3 regions of the Streptomyces sp. NPDC018029 genome follow, and region 1 is predicted to be linked to each of the others. Evidence: riboswitches for the same ligand, from Rfam matches in the RefSeq annotation. Region 1 holds a riboswitch; each other region holds the start of a gene.

Region 1 (5,724 bases):
GCCGCCGCATCGCATCAGAACGGCGCCCCCGCAAAGCAGTTGGCGCGCGAGGCCGGCCTCGCACTTCCCACCGCGTATCACCTGCTGCGCACCCTGACCCACGAGGGCTATCTGCGCAGGGAGAAGGGGTTGTTCGTCCTGGGCGAGGCCGCCGAGCGGCTGAGCGGCAGCGGAGCCCAGCAGAACCGGCGCGGAAGGATCGACGATTCCCTGGCGCACTGGCGCGACACCATCGGCGTCCCCGTGTACTTCGCCGTCTACCGGGAGGGAGAGATCGAAATCGTGGCCGTCGCCGACACACCGGGCAATCCCGCTGTGGAGGAGTGGGCGGACTTCCGGGAGACAGGGCATGCCCACGCGATCGGGCAGTGCCTCCTCGGTCAGCTCGACGACAAGGCGCGACAGGACCACCTCGACCGCTACCCGGTCCGGTCGATCACGCCTTACTCGGTCCGGGACGACCGCACGTTCATGCGGCGGCTCGAATCGAGGGAGCGGATGCGGCCCGTCGTGGAGCGTCAGGAGTACGCCCTCGGGACGGTCTGCGCGGCGATTCCGATCACGGCGGGTGACACCGCGGCGACCATGGCCATTTCTGTCCCGTCCAACCAGGCCGACCGGTTGCTGCCCGCAGCCCAGAAATTGCAACGGGAGGTCGGAAAGCTACTAGGGACACTCGCCTTCTCTATCAGCATCTGAAAACTCACTCCTTGTGATCTGATGCGCACTTTGAGCAAGATGCCAGTGGTGTCAGGGAGTTGGTCTCTGACCAGTTGATGGAGAAGCGACGGGGTAGCACGCGATGGGCGAGACGGTGCAGGCAGAGGTCATGATGAGCTTCCTCGTTTCCGAGGAGCTGTCGTTCCGTATCCCGGTGGAGCTGCGCTACGAGATCGACGATCCCTATGCCGTGCGGCTGACGTTCCACCTGCCGGGGGACGTGCCGGTGACCTGGACCTTCGGGCGGGAGCTGCTGATCGACGGGGTGGGGAGGCCGTGCGGGGACGGAGACGTCCGTGTCGAGCCCACCGACGCGGACATGCTCGACGAAGCCCTGATCAGGCTTCAGGTCGGCGCGGACCGAGCGCTGTTCCGGGTGGGGATTCCACCGCTGCTCGCCTTCCTCGACCGCACGGACAGGCTGGTGCCGCTCGGGCAGGAGCGGGCGCTCGCCGACTTCGAGACGCATCTTGACGAGGCGCTCGACCGGATCCTCGCGGAGGAGCAGAACGCGGGCTGACTCGGCGTCGGGAACGGACGGAGGCAGGCCGCAGGCATTTTGGTGCATTTCAGGGGAGCCCGCCGTATCGACGGCAGCCGGGGCCGTCATGCCGTCGGGGCTTCGGACCCGTCGGCACCGCGGTCAGGTCACCGTTTGCGGCGGCGCCCCTTCCCGCCGCGGGACGGCCGAGCCCCACTCCCACGGCCCTCGGCACTGGTACCAGCACCAGCACCGCCGCCGGAACCCATACCGGCACCAGCAGCACCCGGACCGCCCCCGGACGTGCGGTCCGCCGAGACGACCAGGGCGGCCAGCGCGGTCGTCACCGGCACCGAGGCGACCAGACCGATCGAGCCGATCAGGGTGCGGACGATCTCCTCGGCGACCAACTCGCTGTTGGCCACAGTGCCCACACTGGACTGCGCGATCGAGAAGAGCAGCAGCAGGGGCAGCGCGGCGCCCGCGTAGGCGAGGACGAGGGTGTTGACGACCGAGGCGATGTGGTCGCGGCCGATGCGGATGCCCGCACGGTACAGGCCGCGCCAGCCCATCGTCGGGTTTGCCTGATGCAGCTCCCAGACCGCGGAGGTCTGGGTGACCGTGACGTCGTCGAGTACACCGAGCGAGCCGATGATGACGCCCGCGAGCAGGAGGCCGCTCATGTCGATGGACGGGTACAGGCCGTGAATGAGGCCGGTGTTGTCGTCCGTGTTGCCGGTGAGGGCGGCCCAGCCGATGAAGAGTGAGCCGAGCAGCCCGATCAGCAGGAGGGAGATGAGCGTGCCGAGTACCGCGACCGATGTGCGGGCCGTCAGGCCGTGGCAGAGATAGAGCGCGATCAGCATGATGGCGCTCGCCCCGATCACCGCCACCACCAGGGGATTCGAGCCCTGCAGGATCGCCGGCAGGATGAAGAACGTGAGCACCATGAAGCTGATGGCGAGCGCGACCAGGGCCATCACGCCGCGCAGCCGCCCCACCACGACGACGGCGAGCGCGAAGATGCCGGCGAGTAGCGCCATCGGGATCTTGCGGTTCACGTCGGTGACCGAGTACTGCAGCCCTTCGGGCGCCTTGGGCTCGTAGGCGACCACCACCTCTTGGCCCTGGCGCAGTTGCCGGGGCGAGTCCGGCTGGATGATCTCGGTGAAGGTGCGGCCCTTGTCCTTGCCGCTGCTCACCTCGATCGTCGCCTTCTTGCAGGTGCCCGTGGCCCGGGACTGCGCCGACTGGCCTTCCGGGGTGGAGGTGTCACCGGTCGGTGGGGGCTGCGAGGGGCTGAGCTCCTTGCAGGGCAGCTCCTGCACCTTCGTCACCTTCGCCGACTGCGTCTGCCGGTCGAAACCGACGCCGGTCCGCTCGTGCGAGGGCGTGCCGCCGGGCCAGAGCACCATGAGCCCCACGACCACCGCGGTGGCGAAGGGGATCAGGACCGCGGCGATGACCTTGCGCAGATGCTTGGAGACGGGCGCGGCCGGACCGTGGCTGTGGGAATGCCCGTGTCCGGACCCATGCCCGGGCCCATTTCCGTGCCCGTGCCCGGACCCGTTTCCATGCCCGGACCCATGCCCGGACCCATGCCCAGGCCCCTCCGGAGGCATCCCGGATGCGGGCGGCTGCGGGGGCGGCGGAGGAGGCGGCTCTGTGGTGGTCACTGACCGATCATCGCAAGAACGGAGGGGGCCCTCTGTTCAGCGCGGCCGACATGACGCTAGCGTGGAGCCACCTTTGCAATCGCGGGAGCTCGGAGCACCGGGCTGAGAGGGCGCTGACCTCCGTACGAAACGGCACGAAGAGTGCACGAAACGTACGGGATTCGCTGCGTCGACCGCCGAACCTGTTACCGGGTAATGCCGGCGTAGGGAGTAGGTCTCATGACCACATCGGACGCACGCACGCCTGCCTCCAGCAGCGACGAGAACGCCGAGAACGCTGAGAACGCTGAGAACACCGTCGCGGCTGACGGGGCCGGGAAGTCCATCGGCTGGCACAAGGCGTATGTCGAGGGTTCACGCCCCGACCTGCGGGTGCCGGTCCGCCAGGTGCACCTCACCAACGGTAAGGCCGTGACCCTGTACGACACTTCGGGCCCGTACACCGACCCGTCGGCCGAGACCGACGTCCGCCGCGGTCTGCCGCCGCTGCGGGAGAACTGGATCATCGCCCGCGGCGACACCGAGGAGTACGTGGGCCGGCCGCCCCGTCCCGAGGACGACGGCATCAAGCACACCTCGCCCCGCGGCGGGCTCAAGAACCTCGACGCGGTCTTCCCCGGCCGCCCCCGCCAGCCGCGCCGCGGCCGCCAGGGCCAGGCGGTGACGCAGCTGGCGTACGCCCGCCGCGGCGAGATCACACCCGAGATGGAGTTCATCGGGATCCGCGAGAACATGGACCCCGAGATCGTCCGGGAGGAGGTCGCCGCGGGGCGCGCGGTGATCCCCGCCAACGTCAACCACCCGGAGATCGAGCCGATGATCATCGGCAAGAAGTTCCTGGTGAAGGTGAACGCCAACATCGGCAACTCCGCGGTCACTTCCTCCATCGAGGAGGAGGTGGACAAGATGACCTGGGCCACCCAGTGGGGCGCCGACACGGTCATGGACCTGTCCACCGGCCGCAACATCCACACGACCCGCGAGTGGGTCCTGCGCAACTCCCCCGTGCCGATCGGCACCGTGCCGCTCTACCAGGCCCTGGAGAAGGTCGACGGCAAGGCCGAGGAGTTGTCCTGGGAGATCTACAAGGACACGGTCATCGAACAGGCCGAGCAGGGCGTGGACTACATGACGGTGCACGCGGGCGTACGACTTCCGTACGTCCCGCTCACCGCGCGCCGCAAGACCGGCATCGTCTCGCGCGGCGGTTCGATCATGGCCGCCTGGTGCCTCGCGCACCACAAGGAGAGCTTCCTGTACGAGCACTTCGAGGAGCTCTGCGAGATCCTCGCGGCGTACGACGTGACGTACTCGCTCGGCGACGGCCTGCGGCCCGGTTCGATCGCGGACGCCAACGACGAGGCGCAGTTCGCCGAGCTGCGGACCCTCGGGGAACTCAACACGATCGCCAAGCGTCATAACGTACAGACGATGATCGAGGGCCCCGGTCACGTCCCGATGCACAAGATCAAGGAGAACATCGACCTCCAGCAGGAGATCTGCGAGGAGGCGCCGTTCTACACGCTCGGCCCGCTGACCACCGACATCGCACCCGCCTACGACCACATCACCTCCGGCATCGGCGCCGCGATGATCGGCTGGTGGGGCACGGCCATGCTCTGCTACGTCACGCCCAAGGAGCACCTGGGCCTGCCCAACCGCGACGACGTGAAGACCGGCGTCATCACCTACAAGATCGCGGCGCATGCGGCGGACCTGGCCAAGGGGCACCCGGGCGCCCAGGACTGGGACGACGCGCTCTCGGACGCGCGCTTCGAGTTCCGCTGGGAGGACCAGTTCAATCTCGCCCTCGACCCGGTCACGGCACGGGAGTTCCACGACGAGACGCTGCCGGCCGAGCCCGCGAAGACGGCACACTTCTGCTCGATGTGCGGGCCGAAGTTCTGCTCGATGAAGATCTCCCAGGACATCCGTCGCCAGCACGGCGGTGATCTGGACTCGGACGACATCGCGGCGGGCATGGAGCAGAAGTCCAAGGAGTTCGCGGCAGCGGGCAACCGGGTCTATCTGCCGATCGCCGACTGAGAGCCGGTTTCGCCCGAGCCCTCTCACACCGTCGCGCTCCGAGCCCTCTCACACCGTCGCGCTCCGGGCGCCTCGGCGCCGTCGCGCGGGAGCAAGGCAGCGGACCGGCATCCGGCCGGTCAACTGCCCTGCTCCCGTGCGTACGGGGTGGTCGCGGACGTGTCGGTCCCACCCACCTGTCATTACGCCTCCGGCCTGCGCCGCCGCTCGCCGACAGCGGCGCGCCGAGGGCGGTGTCGAGCCTCATGGCCCGGCCCGGCCCGGCCCCGGCCCCGTTACTCCGGCTTGTGGTCGGGCCCGCCGAAATCGGGGCTGGAGAAGTCGGGGCTCGAGAAGCTAGGACGCGGCCCCGCGCTCGGGCCGCCGTCCGGGCTGCTGAACCCCGGCCGGTGATAGCCGAGTTGGGGCATGCGGCCGCTCGCCCCGGAGACCCCTGAGTTCGTCGACGGCGTGCGGGCCGCGGAGGCCCCGCCCGGTTCCGTCAGGGCCTCCCGCAGGAACGGCACGACGCCCCGCTCGAGGAGCGCCCGGCTCCAGTCCTCCCTGGCGCGGGTCAACTCCTCGTTCCGCTCGCCGTGCAGTCCGGCCTGGAGCGAGGTGGAGCCGTTGCGCAGGGCGGTCAGCAGGAGACCGACCGCGGCGACCAGGATGCCCCCCGCGGTGAGCGCGCCGAACAGCCATCCCGCGGTGAGCAGGGTGTCCGCGAAGGCGGGCTCGGGGGTGAGCATCTTCAGGATGTAGCCGACGAGCAGGAATATCGCGGCGGCCGCCCCCGCGAGGACGGGTGCGAGGACCGCGACG
Region 2 (5,724 bases), on a different contig from region 1:
AGAGACGCGACGCAGCCGGCCGCCCCGTGCTAGCCGGGCCACTCAAAGACACGCAGGAGCAAGTGGTGATCGAAGAGACCCTCCTCGAGGCCGAGGAGAAGATGGAGAAGGCCGTCGTGGTCGCCAAGGAGGACTTCGCCGCGATCCGCACCGGCCGTGCGCACCCGGCGATGTTCAACAAGATCGTGGCTGACTACTACGGCGCGCTGACGCCGATCAACCAGCTGGCCTCGTTCTCGGTGCCCGAGCCGCGGATGGCCGTGGTGACGCCGTTCGACAAGTCCGCGCTGCGCAACATCGAGCAGGCGATCCGGGACTCGGACCTCGGCGTCAACCCGAGCAACGACGGCAACATCATTCGGGTGACCTTCCCGGAGCTCACCCAGGACCGCCGCAAGGAGTTCATCAAGGTCGCCAAGACCAAGGCCGAGGACTCCAAGATCTCGATCCGGTCGATCCGTCGCAAGGCCAAGGAGGCCTTCGACAAGGCGATCAAGGACGGCGACATCGGTGAGGACGAGGGCCGTCGTGCCGAGAAGGACCTCGACGACCTCACGTCGAAGTACGCCACCCAGGTGGACGAGCTGCTCAAGCACAAGGAAGCCGAGCTGCTCGAAGTCTGAGTCGAGGCTCGAGTCCGAGGAATCAGGAAACCGATCCGTGAACGACTCTTCCTGGGAGGCGCCGCCCAGAGCCGGGTATTGGGGGCCGCCCGATCAGGGGCCTGGTCAGGGGGCGACCCCGCCAGGTCCCGCGTACGATGCGCAGGACGCGCTGTTTCCGTCTGAGACGCAGCCCATGCCCATCGTGCCCGACGTACCCGTGAACGGCGGAGACCAGGACGACGACCGGGGGGCCACTCGGATGGGCGGCCCCCTGTTCCGTGACGAGCCTCCGCAGGAGCCCATGCCCAGCGCACCACAGCCGCAGCCCGCCCCGGCAGCACCGCAGAAGAAGAGCGCGGGCCGGGATCTCGGGGCGGCCATAGGGGTGGGTGTGGGCCTCGGCGCGGTGATCGTCGCGTCGCTGTTCATCGTGAAGGCCGTCTTCATCGGTGTCATAGCGGTCGCCGTCGTGGTGGGCCTCTGGGAGCTGACCTCCCGCCTGGCGGAGCGCAAGGACATCAAGGCGCCGCTCGTGCCGCTCGCGGTGGGCGGCGCGGCGATGGTCGTCGCCGGGTACGTGCGCGGGCCCGAGGGCGCGTGGGTCGCGATGGCGCTCACCGCGCTCGCCGTGCTCGTCTGGCGGATGACAGAGCCGCCCGACGGCTATCTGAAGGACGTCACGGCGGGCGTCTTCGCCGCCTTCTACGTGCCTTTCCTCGCCACGTTCGTGGCGCTGATGCTGGCCGCGGACGACGGCCCGCAGCGGGTGCTCACCTTCCTGCTCCTGACGGTGGTCAGCGACACCGGTGCGTACGCGATCGGCTGGCGCTTCGGCAAGCACAAGCTGGCGCCGCGCATCAGCCCCGGCAAGACCCGCGAGGGCCTGGTCGGCGCTGTCACCTTCGCGATGGCCGCGGGCGCGCTGTGCATGGAGTTCCTGATCGACGGCGGGACGTGGTGGCAGGGCCTCCTGATCGGCCTCGCGGTCGCGGCGAGCGCCACGCTCGGCGACCTCGGCGAGTCGATGATCAAGCGGGACCTCGGCATCAAGGACATGGGCACGCTGCTGCCCGGCCACGGCGGCATCATGGACCGCCTGGACTCCTTGCTGCCGACGGCGCCGGTGGTCTGGCTGCTGCTCGTGGTCTTCGTCGGCTCTGGGTGACACCGGGGCTGACCTGCGTAGATGTGCGTGAGGGGTTCGTTGTCCACAGGGCGGCGAGCCCCTTGTCGTATGTCTGCGACACTGGAAGGACCATGCCTGTACCCGGAGAACTCACTTTCGTCGCGCCCCGCGGTGCCAAGAAGCCCCCGCGGCATCTCGCCGACCTCACGCCCGCCGAGCGCAAGGAAGCCGTCGCCGCCATCGGCGAGAAGCCGTTCCGTGCCAAGCAGCTGTCGCAGCACTACTTCGCGCGGTACGCGCACGACCCGGCCGAGTGGACCGACATCCCCGCCGGTGCGCGCGATAAGCTCCGCGAGGCGCTGCTTCCCGACCTGATGTCCGTCGTGCGGCACATCAGCTGTGACGACGACACGACCCGCAAGACGCTGTGGCGGCTCTTCGACGGGACGCTCGTCGAGTCGGTCCTGATGCGGTACCCGGACCGGGTCACCATGTGCATCAGCTCGCAGGCCGGCTGCGGCATGAACTGCCCGTTCTGCGCCACCGGACAGGCCGGCCTCGACCGGAACCTGTCGACGGGCGAGATCGTGCACCAGATCGTGGACGGCATGCGCGCGCTGCGCGACGGTGAGATTCCGGGCGGGCCCGCCAGGCTGTCGAACATCGTCTTCATGGGCATGGGCGAGCCGCTCGCCAACTACAAGCGCGTGACCGGCGCCATCCGCCGCCTCACCGACCCGGAGCCGGACGGTCTCGGGCTCTCGCAGCGCGGCATCACGGTGTCGACGGTGGGGCTCGTGCCCGCCATCCACCGGTTCTCGGACGAGGGCTTCAAGTGCCGCCTCGCGATCTCGCTGCACGCGCCGGACGACGAGCTGCGCGACACCCTCGTGCCCGTCAACACGCGGTGGAAGGTGCGGGAGGTCCTCGACGCGGGCTGGGAGTACGCCGCGAAGTCCGGCCGTCGCCTCTCCATCGAGTACGCGCTGATCCGGGACATCAACGACCAGGCATGGCGCGGTGACCGGCTCGGCCGGCTGCTCAAGGGCAAGCCGGTCCACGTGAACCTGATTCCGCTGAACCCGACGCCGGGCTCCAAGTGGACGGCGTCGCGGCCCGAGGACGAGAAGGCGTTCGTGGAGGCCATCGCCGCCCATGGTGTGCCGGTCACGATTCGGGACACCCGGGGTCAGGAGATCGACGGAGCGTGCGGCCAGCTCGCCGCGGCCGAGAGGTAGTCTGACGGGCGTACTCCCTCGTAGGAGGGCGTGCACACATCTGCATATTCCGACAGGGGAGCGCCACAGCGCTGAGAGTGCGGCACCTTGGACAGGTGGGCCGCAGACCCTCTGAACCTCGCCCAGGTCATTCTGGGTAGGAAGTTCGGGCATCACTCAAGCTGTAGCGCCCTGCCCGCGTGCCACCGGCCCGCGGGCAGGGCCGCGTCTCTTCCTGGTCACCCAGGAGGAAATCCAGTGAGCACCAGGGGCACCACCAAGAAGGTTTCGTTCACCGCCGTGGCGGTGGGCGTCGGGCTCGTCGCGGTCTCCGCGTGCGGCGGCTCCGACAGCGGTTCCGGAGGATCCGACTCCAAGAGCGTGACGCTCGTCAGCCACGACTCCTTCAACGTCTCCAAGGACGTACTGAAGGACTTCGAGAAGCGGTCCGGGTACAAGGTCAAGGTCCTCAAGGACGGTGACGCGGGCGCCGCCGTGAACAAGGCGATCCTCTCCAAGGACAACCCGCAGGGCGACGTCTTCTTCGGCGTCGACAACACCCTCCTCTCGCGGGCGCTCGACAACGGGCTCTTCCAGTCGTACGAGGCCAAGGGCGCGGAGAAGATCAAGCCGGAGTTCCGGGTCGACCAGGACAAGCACCGGGTGACGCCCGTCGACAGCGGCGACATCTGCGTGAACTACGACAAGAAGTACTTCGCCGACAAGAAGCTGGCGCCGCCGAAGTCCTTCGACGACCTGCTCAAGCCGCAGTACAAGAACCTGCTGGTCACCGAGAACGCCTCGACCTCCTCGCCCGGGCTCGGCTTCCTGCTCGGCACCGCCGCGAAGTACGGCGACAAGGGCTGGGAGAGCTACTGGAAGGAGCTCAGGGCCAACGGCGTGAAGGTCGTCGACGGCTGGGAGCAGGCCTACAACGAGGAGTTCTCCGGGTCCGCCGGTGGCAAGAAGGCCAAGGGTGACCGGCCGCTCGTCGTCTCCTACGCCTCCTCGCCGCCCGTCGAGGTGCTCTACGGCGAGCCGCGGCCGAAGCAGGCGCCGACCGGCGTCGCGACCGGCACCTGCTTCCGCCAGGTCGAGTACGCGGGCCTGCTGAGCGGCGCGAAGAACGAGAAGGGCGGCAAGGCGCTCCTCGACTTCCTCGCGGGCAAGGAGTTCCAGGAGGACATGCCGTTGAACATGTTCGTGAACCCGGTGCGTGAGGGCACCGAGCTGCCCGAGCTGTTCACGGAGCACGGCGTGACCGTCGACAAGCCGCAGACCATGGACCCGAAGAAGATCGCCGACAACCGCGAGCCGTGGATCAAGTCGTGGACCTCGCTCGTACTGAAGTGAAGGGGCGCCCCGTGAAGGGGCGCTCGCGCGGAAACGCGGCACGGCTCGGCCTGCTGGCCCTGCCCGTCGCGTTCTTCGCGCTCTTCTTCGCCTACCCGGTCTCGGCGATCGTCGCCCGCGGGCTGCACGTCGACGGCGCCTGGCAGTTCGGGCGGATCACGGACGTGCTCGGGCAGTCCGACATCCGGCACGTGCTCTGGTTCACCACCTGGCAGGCGCTCGCGTCGACCGCGCTCACGCTGCTGATCGCGCTCCCCGGCGCGTATGTCTTCGCGCGCTTCGACTTCCCCGGCAAGGGGCTGCTGCGGGCCGTCGTCACCGTGCCGTTCGTGCTGCCGACCGTCGTCGTCGGGACGGCCTTCCTCGCGCTGATCGGGCGGGGCGGGCTCTTCGACGAGCTGTGGGGCGTACGCCTCGACACCACCGTCTGGGCGATCCTGCTCGCCCACGTCTTCTTCAACTACGCGGTCGTCGTACGGACCGTCGGCGGGCTCTGGTCGCAGCTCGACCCGCGGCAGGAGGAGGCCGCGCGGATGCTCGGCGCATCGCGCTGGACGGCCTGGCGGACCGTGACGCTGCCGGCGCTCGGCCCGGCGGTGGCCGCCGCCGCGCTCATGGTCTTCCTCTTCACCTTCACCTCCTTCGGCATCGTGCAGATCCTCGGCGGACCCGCGTACTCCACGCTCGAAGTGGAGGTCTACCGGCAGACCGCGCAACTGCTCGACCTGCCCACGGCCGCGGTCCTGACCCTCGTGCAGTTCGCCGCGGTCGGGCTGATCCTCGCCGTCCACGCGTGGACGGCGCGGCGGCGCGAGAGCGCGCTGCGGCTCGTCGACGCATCGGCGGTGGCGCGCAGGCCGCGCGGCGCCGGGCAGTGGACGCTGCTCGGCCTCGTCATGGCGACGGTCGCCCTGCTGATACTGCTGCCGCTCGTGGTCCTGGTCCAGCGCTCGTTCGACGGTCCCGACGGCTTCGGGATCACCTACTACAAGGAGCTGACCTCGGCGGACGGCGGCGCCTTCCTCGTGCCGCCGATCGAGGCGGTCTGGAACTCGCTGCGGTACGCGGTCGTGGCCACGGCCATCGCCGTCGTCATCGGCGGACTCGCCGCCGCCGCGCTCACCCGCCGTGCGGGCCGTCTCGTCCGCGGCTTCGACGCGCTGCTGATGCTGCCGCTCGGGGTGTCGGCGGTGACCGTCGGCTTCGGCTTCCTGATCACCCTCGACGAGCCGCCGCTGGACCTGCGGTCGTCCTGGATCCTGGTGCCGCTCGCCCAGGCGCTGGTCGGCGTGCCCTTCGTCGTACGCACCATGCTGCCCGTCCTGCGGGCGGTGGACGGACGGCTCCGCGAGGCGGCGGCCGTGCTCGGGGCTTCGCCGCTGCGGGCCTGGCGGGAGGTGGACCTGCCGATGGTGCGGCGGGC
Region 3 (5,724 bases), on a different contig from region 1:
GTCCGGCAGCCCGCCGCCTCGACGCGGTCGCGCAGCCGCAGGTACTCCTCGGGGTCGAAGAACATCTGCGTGATCGCGTAGTCCGCGCCGGCCCGGCACTTGTCGATGAAGTGCCGGGTGTCGGACTCCCAGTCGGGCGAGCGCGGATGCATCGCGGGAAAGGCGGCGACGCCCACGCAGAAGTCGCCGGACTCCTTGATGAGTTCGACCAGTTCGGCGGCGTAGGTGAGGCCCTCGGGGTGCGCGATCCAGTCGCCGAGCGGGTCGCCGGGCGGGTCGCCGCGGACCGCGAGCATGTTCCGGATCCCGGCGTCCGCGTACTGCCCGATGATGTTGCGCAGCTCGGCCACGGAGTGGTCGACCGCCGTCAGGTGCGCGACCGGCGTCAGGGTCGTGTCGGCGACGATCTGCTGGGTCTCCTTGACCGTGCCGGTGCGCGTCGAGCCGCCCGCGCCGTAGGTCACGGAGACGAAGTCCGGGGCGACCGCCTCGACCCGCCGCAGCGCGTTCCAGAGGTTCCGCTGGCCCTTCGGGGTCTTCGGAGCGGAGAACTCGAACGAAAATGTCGTTTTCCCGGTCGCGAGCATGTCGCGCACCGTGCGCGCACGGTCAGTCCTGGTCGAAGCTGTGCCTGAGGCCATATGGGCAGGTTAGCCAGGCCGCGACGGTCACCCAACCAGACCTGGGGGATTTAGCCGATTTGCCGCTTTGTTGTCCACGGATCGGACACTCCCGGGCTGTTGATCAGACGGATGTGCGGAGCCGCTTCGCGAACTCCGCGGCGGCGGCTCCGGGGTCGTCGGCCTCGGTGATCGCACGCACGACGACGACGCGCCGCGCACCCGCCTCCAGCACCTCGTCCAGGTTGCCCGCGTCGATGCCGCCGATGGCGAACCAGGGCCGGTCCGTGCCGAGCGAGGCGGTGTACCGGACCAGGTCGAGGCCCGGGGCGTGGCGGCCCGGCTTGGTGGGCGTGGGCCAGCACGGCCCCGTGCAGAAGTAGTCCACGCCCTCCTGGACGGCGGCCGCGGCGGCCTCCGACTCGGCGTGCGTGGAGCGGCCGATGAGGACGTCCTCGCCGAGGATGGCGCGGGCGGCGGGGACGGGCAGGTCGCCCTGGCCGAGGTGCAGCACGTCGGCGCCGACGGCGTGCGCGACGTCCGCGCGGTCGTTCACCGCGAAGAGCTTGCCGTGCCGCCGTGCGGCGTCGGCGAAGACCTGGAGGTGCGCCAGCTCCTCGCCGGCCTCCATGCCCTTGTCGCGCAGCTGCACGATGTCGACGCCGCCCGCGAGGACGGCGTCGAGGAACTCCGGGAGGTCTCCCTGCCGCTTGCGGGCATCCGTGCAGAGATAGAGCCGGGCGTCCGCGAGCCGGGTGCGGTGGTCGGCGGCCATGGAGAAGTCCCCCCGTTGTCGGTGGCGTACCGGACCGCGTGATCGCACGCGGTCCGGTGGGCCGGACGGTGTGTTCAGGTCAGACGGCCTTGCGCCTGCTCAGACGGCGAGCGCCTGGGCGCGGCGCTTCACCTCCGTGCCGCGATTCTCGCCCAGCGCCTGCACGGGGGTGCCGGGCAGGGTCGGGTCGGGGGTGAAGAGCCACTCGAGCATCTCCTCGTCGGAGAAGCCGTCGTCCCTCAGGAGCGTCAGGGTGCCGGCGAGGCCCTTGACGACCTTGTCGCCGTCGATGAAGGCGGCGGGCACCTGGAGCGCCCGGTTCTCCCCACGGCGTACGGCGATCAGCTGGCCCTCCTTGACCAGCTGGCGCACGCGGGTCACCTCGACATCGAGCATTTCCGCGATGTCGGGGAGGTGCAGCCAGGCAGGGACAAGAGCGTCAGTCTTTGCGTCAATCTCGGTCACCGTCCCAGCGTATCTCTGGCCGGGGGCCCGCGACGGGTGGTGCTGCCCCGGCCGGGGCGGGGGCCGGACCTGTGCTCCACCGCGGGCCGGTGGGGGCTGGTCGCGCAGTTCCCCGCGCCCCTGGAGGGCCCGCTACAGTGCCGCCTTCTTCAGGGGAACCGAAGGGTCCGCCGTCAGCGTGGGGTCGAGGCGGGCGCCCCACTCGATCAGTCTGCGGCCCTGGGCCAGGTCCCGGGGGCGGCCCACCGCGAGGACCGCCACCAGGGCGCCCTCCCGCAGCCAGCACACCGACCAGGCCACACCCGTCGGGTCGCCGCGCCACACCAGCTCGTCCGCCGAGGCGTGGTGGCCCGCGTACTGCACGAAGCGGCCGAACTGCTCCGACCAGAAGTACGGCACGGGGTCGTACGCCGCGGGGGTCTCGCCGATGATGTTCGCCGCCACCGTGCGCGGGCCCTGCAAGGCGTTGTCCCAGTGGTGCACGAGCAGACGCTCGCCGTACCTTCCCGAAGGGAAGGAGGAGCAGTCGCCGACCGCGTACACGTCGGGCGCCGACGTGCGCAGGCCGTCGTCGGCCACGACCTCCCGGTGGCTGCCCAGCTCGATGCCGGAGCCGGTCAGCCAGGCCGTCGCGGGCCGCGCCCCGATGCCGACGACGACGGCGCCCGCGGGCAGCCGGGTCCCGTCGGACAGGACGACGGTGCCCGGTTCGACACGCTCCACGCGCGCGTGGGTGCGCAGGACCGCTCCGGAGTCGGCGTACCAGCCCGTCATGGGGGCCGCGACCTCCTCGGGCAGCGCTCCGGCGAGCGGCCGAGCGGCGGCCTCGACCACGGTGACGGAACAGCCCGCCTCGCGCGCGGCGGTCGCGAACTCCGCGCCGATCCAGCCCGCCCCGACGACCACGACGTCCTGCTGCTCGGCGAGGACCGGGCGCAGCCGCTCGGCGTCGTCCAGGGTGCGCAGGAGGTGGACGCCGGGGACTCCCTCGGTGCCGGGCAGCCGGATCGGTTCGGCGCCGGTCGCGAGGACCAGCACGTCGTACGCGAGGGGGCCATCAGCGGTGTCCAGCTCGTGGTCGGCGGGGCGCACGCCGGTGACCGCGCGCCCCAGGACCAGCTCGATGCCGAGCGCCTCGAAGTCGATGTCGAAGGCGGAGCCCTCCGCCTTGCCGAGCAGCACCGCCTTGGACAGCGGCGGCCTGTCGTACGGCTGGTGCGGCTCCGCCCCGACGAGGGTGACCGGGCCGGCGAACCCCTGTTCCCGCAGGGCCACCGCGGTCTGCACCCCGGCCATGCCGGCTCCGACGATGACGACGCGCCGCTCCGCGTGCCGCTGATTTCCGCTCTGCCTCTGCTGCTCGCTCACCCGATCACTGTAGGGCGGCGGCCCGTGGCGGCTTCAGATGGCTGCGGGGAGATCTCTGACACACCGTCACCGCCCATACCCGGACAGCTCCCCTACTGCCACGCGAAGCGACGGGCTAGGGTGGCCGGTGCAGAGCACTCGCGGGAGCCCGGGCGCACCGGGCTGAGAGGGAGGCTGGGACGGCCTCCGACCGTACGAACCTGATCCGGGTCATGCCGGCGAAGGGAGGGGCTGGACGCCCATGCATCCACGTACGACACCACCATCCGCCACCTCTGACGTCCTTGTCGTCGGAGGCGGCGTCATCGGCCTGGTCACGGCCTGGCGGGCCGCCCAGCGCGGGCTTTCCGTCGCGCTCGTCGACCCCGCGCCGGGCGGCGGCGCCGCGCAGGTCGCGGCGGGCATGCTGGCCGCCGTCACCGAACTCCACTACGGCGAGCAGACGCTGCTCGGCCTCAACGTCGAGTCCGCCCGCCGCTATCCCGCCTTCGCCGCCGAGCTGACCGAGGCGAGCGGGCAGGACCTCGGCTATCGCGCGTGCGGCACGCTCGCCGTCGCGCTCGACTCCGACGACCGCGCCCACCTGCGCGAACTGCACGCCCTGCAGCGCCGTTCGGGGCTGGAGTCCGAGTGGCTGAGCGGCCGCGAGTGCCGCCGTCTCGAACCGATGCTCGCTCCGGGCGTACGCGGCGGGCTGCGGGTCGACGGCGACCACCAGGTCGACCCGCGCCGGCTCGCGGCGGCGCTCGTGGTGGCCTGCGAGCGGGCCGGTGTGGCCTTCCACCGCGCGTGGGCCGAGCGCCTCTCGGTCGTCCGCGACCGGGCGTGCGGCGTCGTCCTCACGGACGGCACCGAGCTGGGCGCGGGTCTGACGGTGCTCGCGGCGGGCAGCCTCAGCGGGCGCCTCGGGGGCATGCCGCAGGACGTCCTGCCGCCCGTGCGGCCCGTGAAGGGCCAGGTGCTGCGGTTGACGGTGCCGAAGGCGTACGCGCCGTTCCTGAGCCGCACCGTGCGGGCCGTGGTGCGCGGCAGCCACGTCTACCTCGTCCCGCGCGAGAACGGCGAGCTCGTCGTCGGCGCGACCAGCGAGGAGCTCGGCTGGGACACCACGGTGACCGCCGGCGGTGTCTACGAACTCCTGCGGGACGCGCACGAACTGGTCCCCGGCATCACGGAACTGCCGCTGACCGAGACCCGCGCGGGCCTGCGCCCCGGCTCCCCCGACAACGCGCCGCTGCTCGGCCCGACGCGGCTCGCCGGACTCCACCTGGCCACCGGCCACCACCGCAACGGCGTCCTGCTGACGCCCCTGACGGGTGACGTCATGGCGCACGCCCTGACCACCGGTGAACTGCCGGACGTGGCGCGTCCGTTCACCCCGCGCCGCTTCGCCGGGCCCTCCCCCGTACCCCCACCCGCCACGCCGCACTTCACGGAGCAGCACGCATGAGCACGCCCTTCGCCGTTTCCGTCAATGGGGAAGCACGCGACGTGGCCTCGGGCACCACGCTCGAAGCCGTCGTGGCCACTCTCTCCTCGGCGCACTCCGGTGTCGCCGCCGCCGTCAACGAAACCGTCGTCCCGCGCGCGCAGTGGTCCACCACGACGCTCGCCGCGGGCGACCGCGTCGAAATTCTCACCGCCGTCCAGGGAGGCTGAAGCACCATGGCAGACGACCCCTTCGTCATCGGCGGGCTCACCCTCTCCTCGCGCCTGATCATGGGTACGGGAGGGGCGCCCAGCCTCGACGTCCTGGAGCGGTCCCTCATCGCGTCCGGCACGGAGCTGACCACCGTCGCGATGCGCCGCCTCGACCCGGGCGTCCAGGGCTCCGTGCTCTCCGTCCTCGACCGGCTCGGCATCCGCGTGCTGCCCAACACGGCGGGCTGCTTCACGGCCGGCGAGGCCGTACTCACCGCCCGGCTCGCCCGCGAGGCGCTCGGCACCGACCTGGTGAAGCTGGAGGTGATCGCCGACGAGCGCACCCTGCTGCCCGATCCGGTCGAGCTCCTGGACGCCGCCGAGACCCTGGTGGACGACGGTTTCACCGTCCTGCCCTACACGAACGACGACCCGGTGCTCGCACGGAAGCTGGAGGACGTGGGCTGTGCGGCGATCATGCCGCTCGGCTCGCCCATCGGCTCCGGGCTCGGCATCCGCAACCCGCACAACTTCCAGCTGATCGTGGAGCACGCGCGCGTGCCGGTGATCCTCGACGCGGGGGCGGGCACGGCGTCCGACGCGGCGATCGCGATGGAGCTGGGGTGTGCGGGCGTGATGCTCGCCTCCGCGGTGACGCGGGCGCAGGAGCCGGTCCTGATGGCCGAGGCCATGCGGCACGGGGTCGAGGCCGGGCGGCTCGCGCACCGGGCCGGGCGGATTCCGCGGCGGCACTTCGCGGAGGCGTCCTCTCCTGCGGAGGGCATGGCCCGGCTCGATCCGGAGCGGCCGGCGTTCGGGACGCCTTGAGAGGTGCGGGGCTCTGTTCGCTCGCGG

Evidence for each region. A riboswitch is a leader RNA that binds a small molecule or an ion and turns the genes downstream of it on or off. The one in region 1 is predicted to bind thiamine pyrophosphate.
Region 2: linked by a shared signal. The riboswitch ahead of ACH4D5_RS30560 (thiamine ABC transporter substrate binding subunit) and the one ahead of thiC (phosphomethylpyrimidine synthase ThiC) in region 1 are both predicted to bind thiamine pyrophosphate.
Region 3: linked by a shared signal. The riboswitch ahead of thiO (glycine oxidase ThiO) and the one ahead of thiC (phosphomethylpyrimidine synthase ThiC) in region 1 are both predicted to bind thiamine pyrophosphate.

Annotation. Positions count from the first base shown of each region.
Region 1 covers NZ_JBIRFV010000004.1:190,516-196,239, reverse strand. Annotated here, with positions in the region: gene ACH4D5_RS13750 (IclR family transcriptional regulator) at 1-699, shown strand, start outside; gene ACH4D5_RS13745 (SsgA family sporulation/cell division regulator) at 803-1,240, shown strand; gene ACH4D5_RS13740 (YibE/F family protein) at 1,369-2,877, opposite strand; TPP riboswitch at 2,949-3,104, shown strand; gene thiC (phosphomethylpyrimidine synthase ThiC) at 3,097-4,923, shown strand; gene ACH4D5_RS13730 (hypothetical protein) at 5,199-5,724, opposite strand, start outside.
Region 2 covers NZ_JBIRFV010000011.1:114,135-119,858, reverse strand. Annotated here, with positions in the region: gene frr (ribosome recycling factor) at 66-623, shown strand; gene ACH4D5_RS30570 (phosphatidate cytidylyltransferase) at 661-1,770, shown strand; gene rlmN (23S rRNA (adenine(2503)-C(2))-methyltransferase RlmN) at 1,863-2,969, shown strand; TPP riboswitch at 3,014-3,130, shown strand; gene ACH4D5_RS30560 (thiamine ABC transporter substrate binding subunit) at 3,207-4,301, shown strand; gene ACH4D5_RS30555 (ABC transporter permease) at 4,277-5,724, shown strand, end outside.
Region 3 covers NZ_JBIRFV010000009.1:23,614-29,337, reverse strand. Annotated here, with positions in the region: gene metF (methylenetetrahydrofolate reductase [NAD(P)H]) at 1-641, opposite strand, end outside; gene thiE (thiamine phosphate synthase) at 745-1,395, opposite strand; gene ACH4D5_RS26560 (Rv2175c family DNA-binding protein) at 1,495-1,860, opposite strand; gene ACH4D5_RS26555 (NAD(P)/FAD-dependent oxidoreductase) at 1,993-3,156, opposite strand; TPP riboswitch at 3,359-3,472, shown strand; gene thiO (glycine oxidase ThiO) at 3,470-4,678, shown strand; gene thiS (sulfur carrier protein ThiS) at 4,675-4,887, shown strand; gene ACH4D5_RS26540 (thiazole synthase) at 4,894-5,697, shown strand.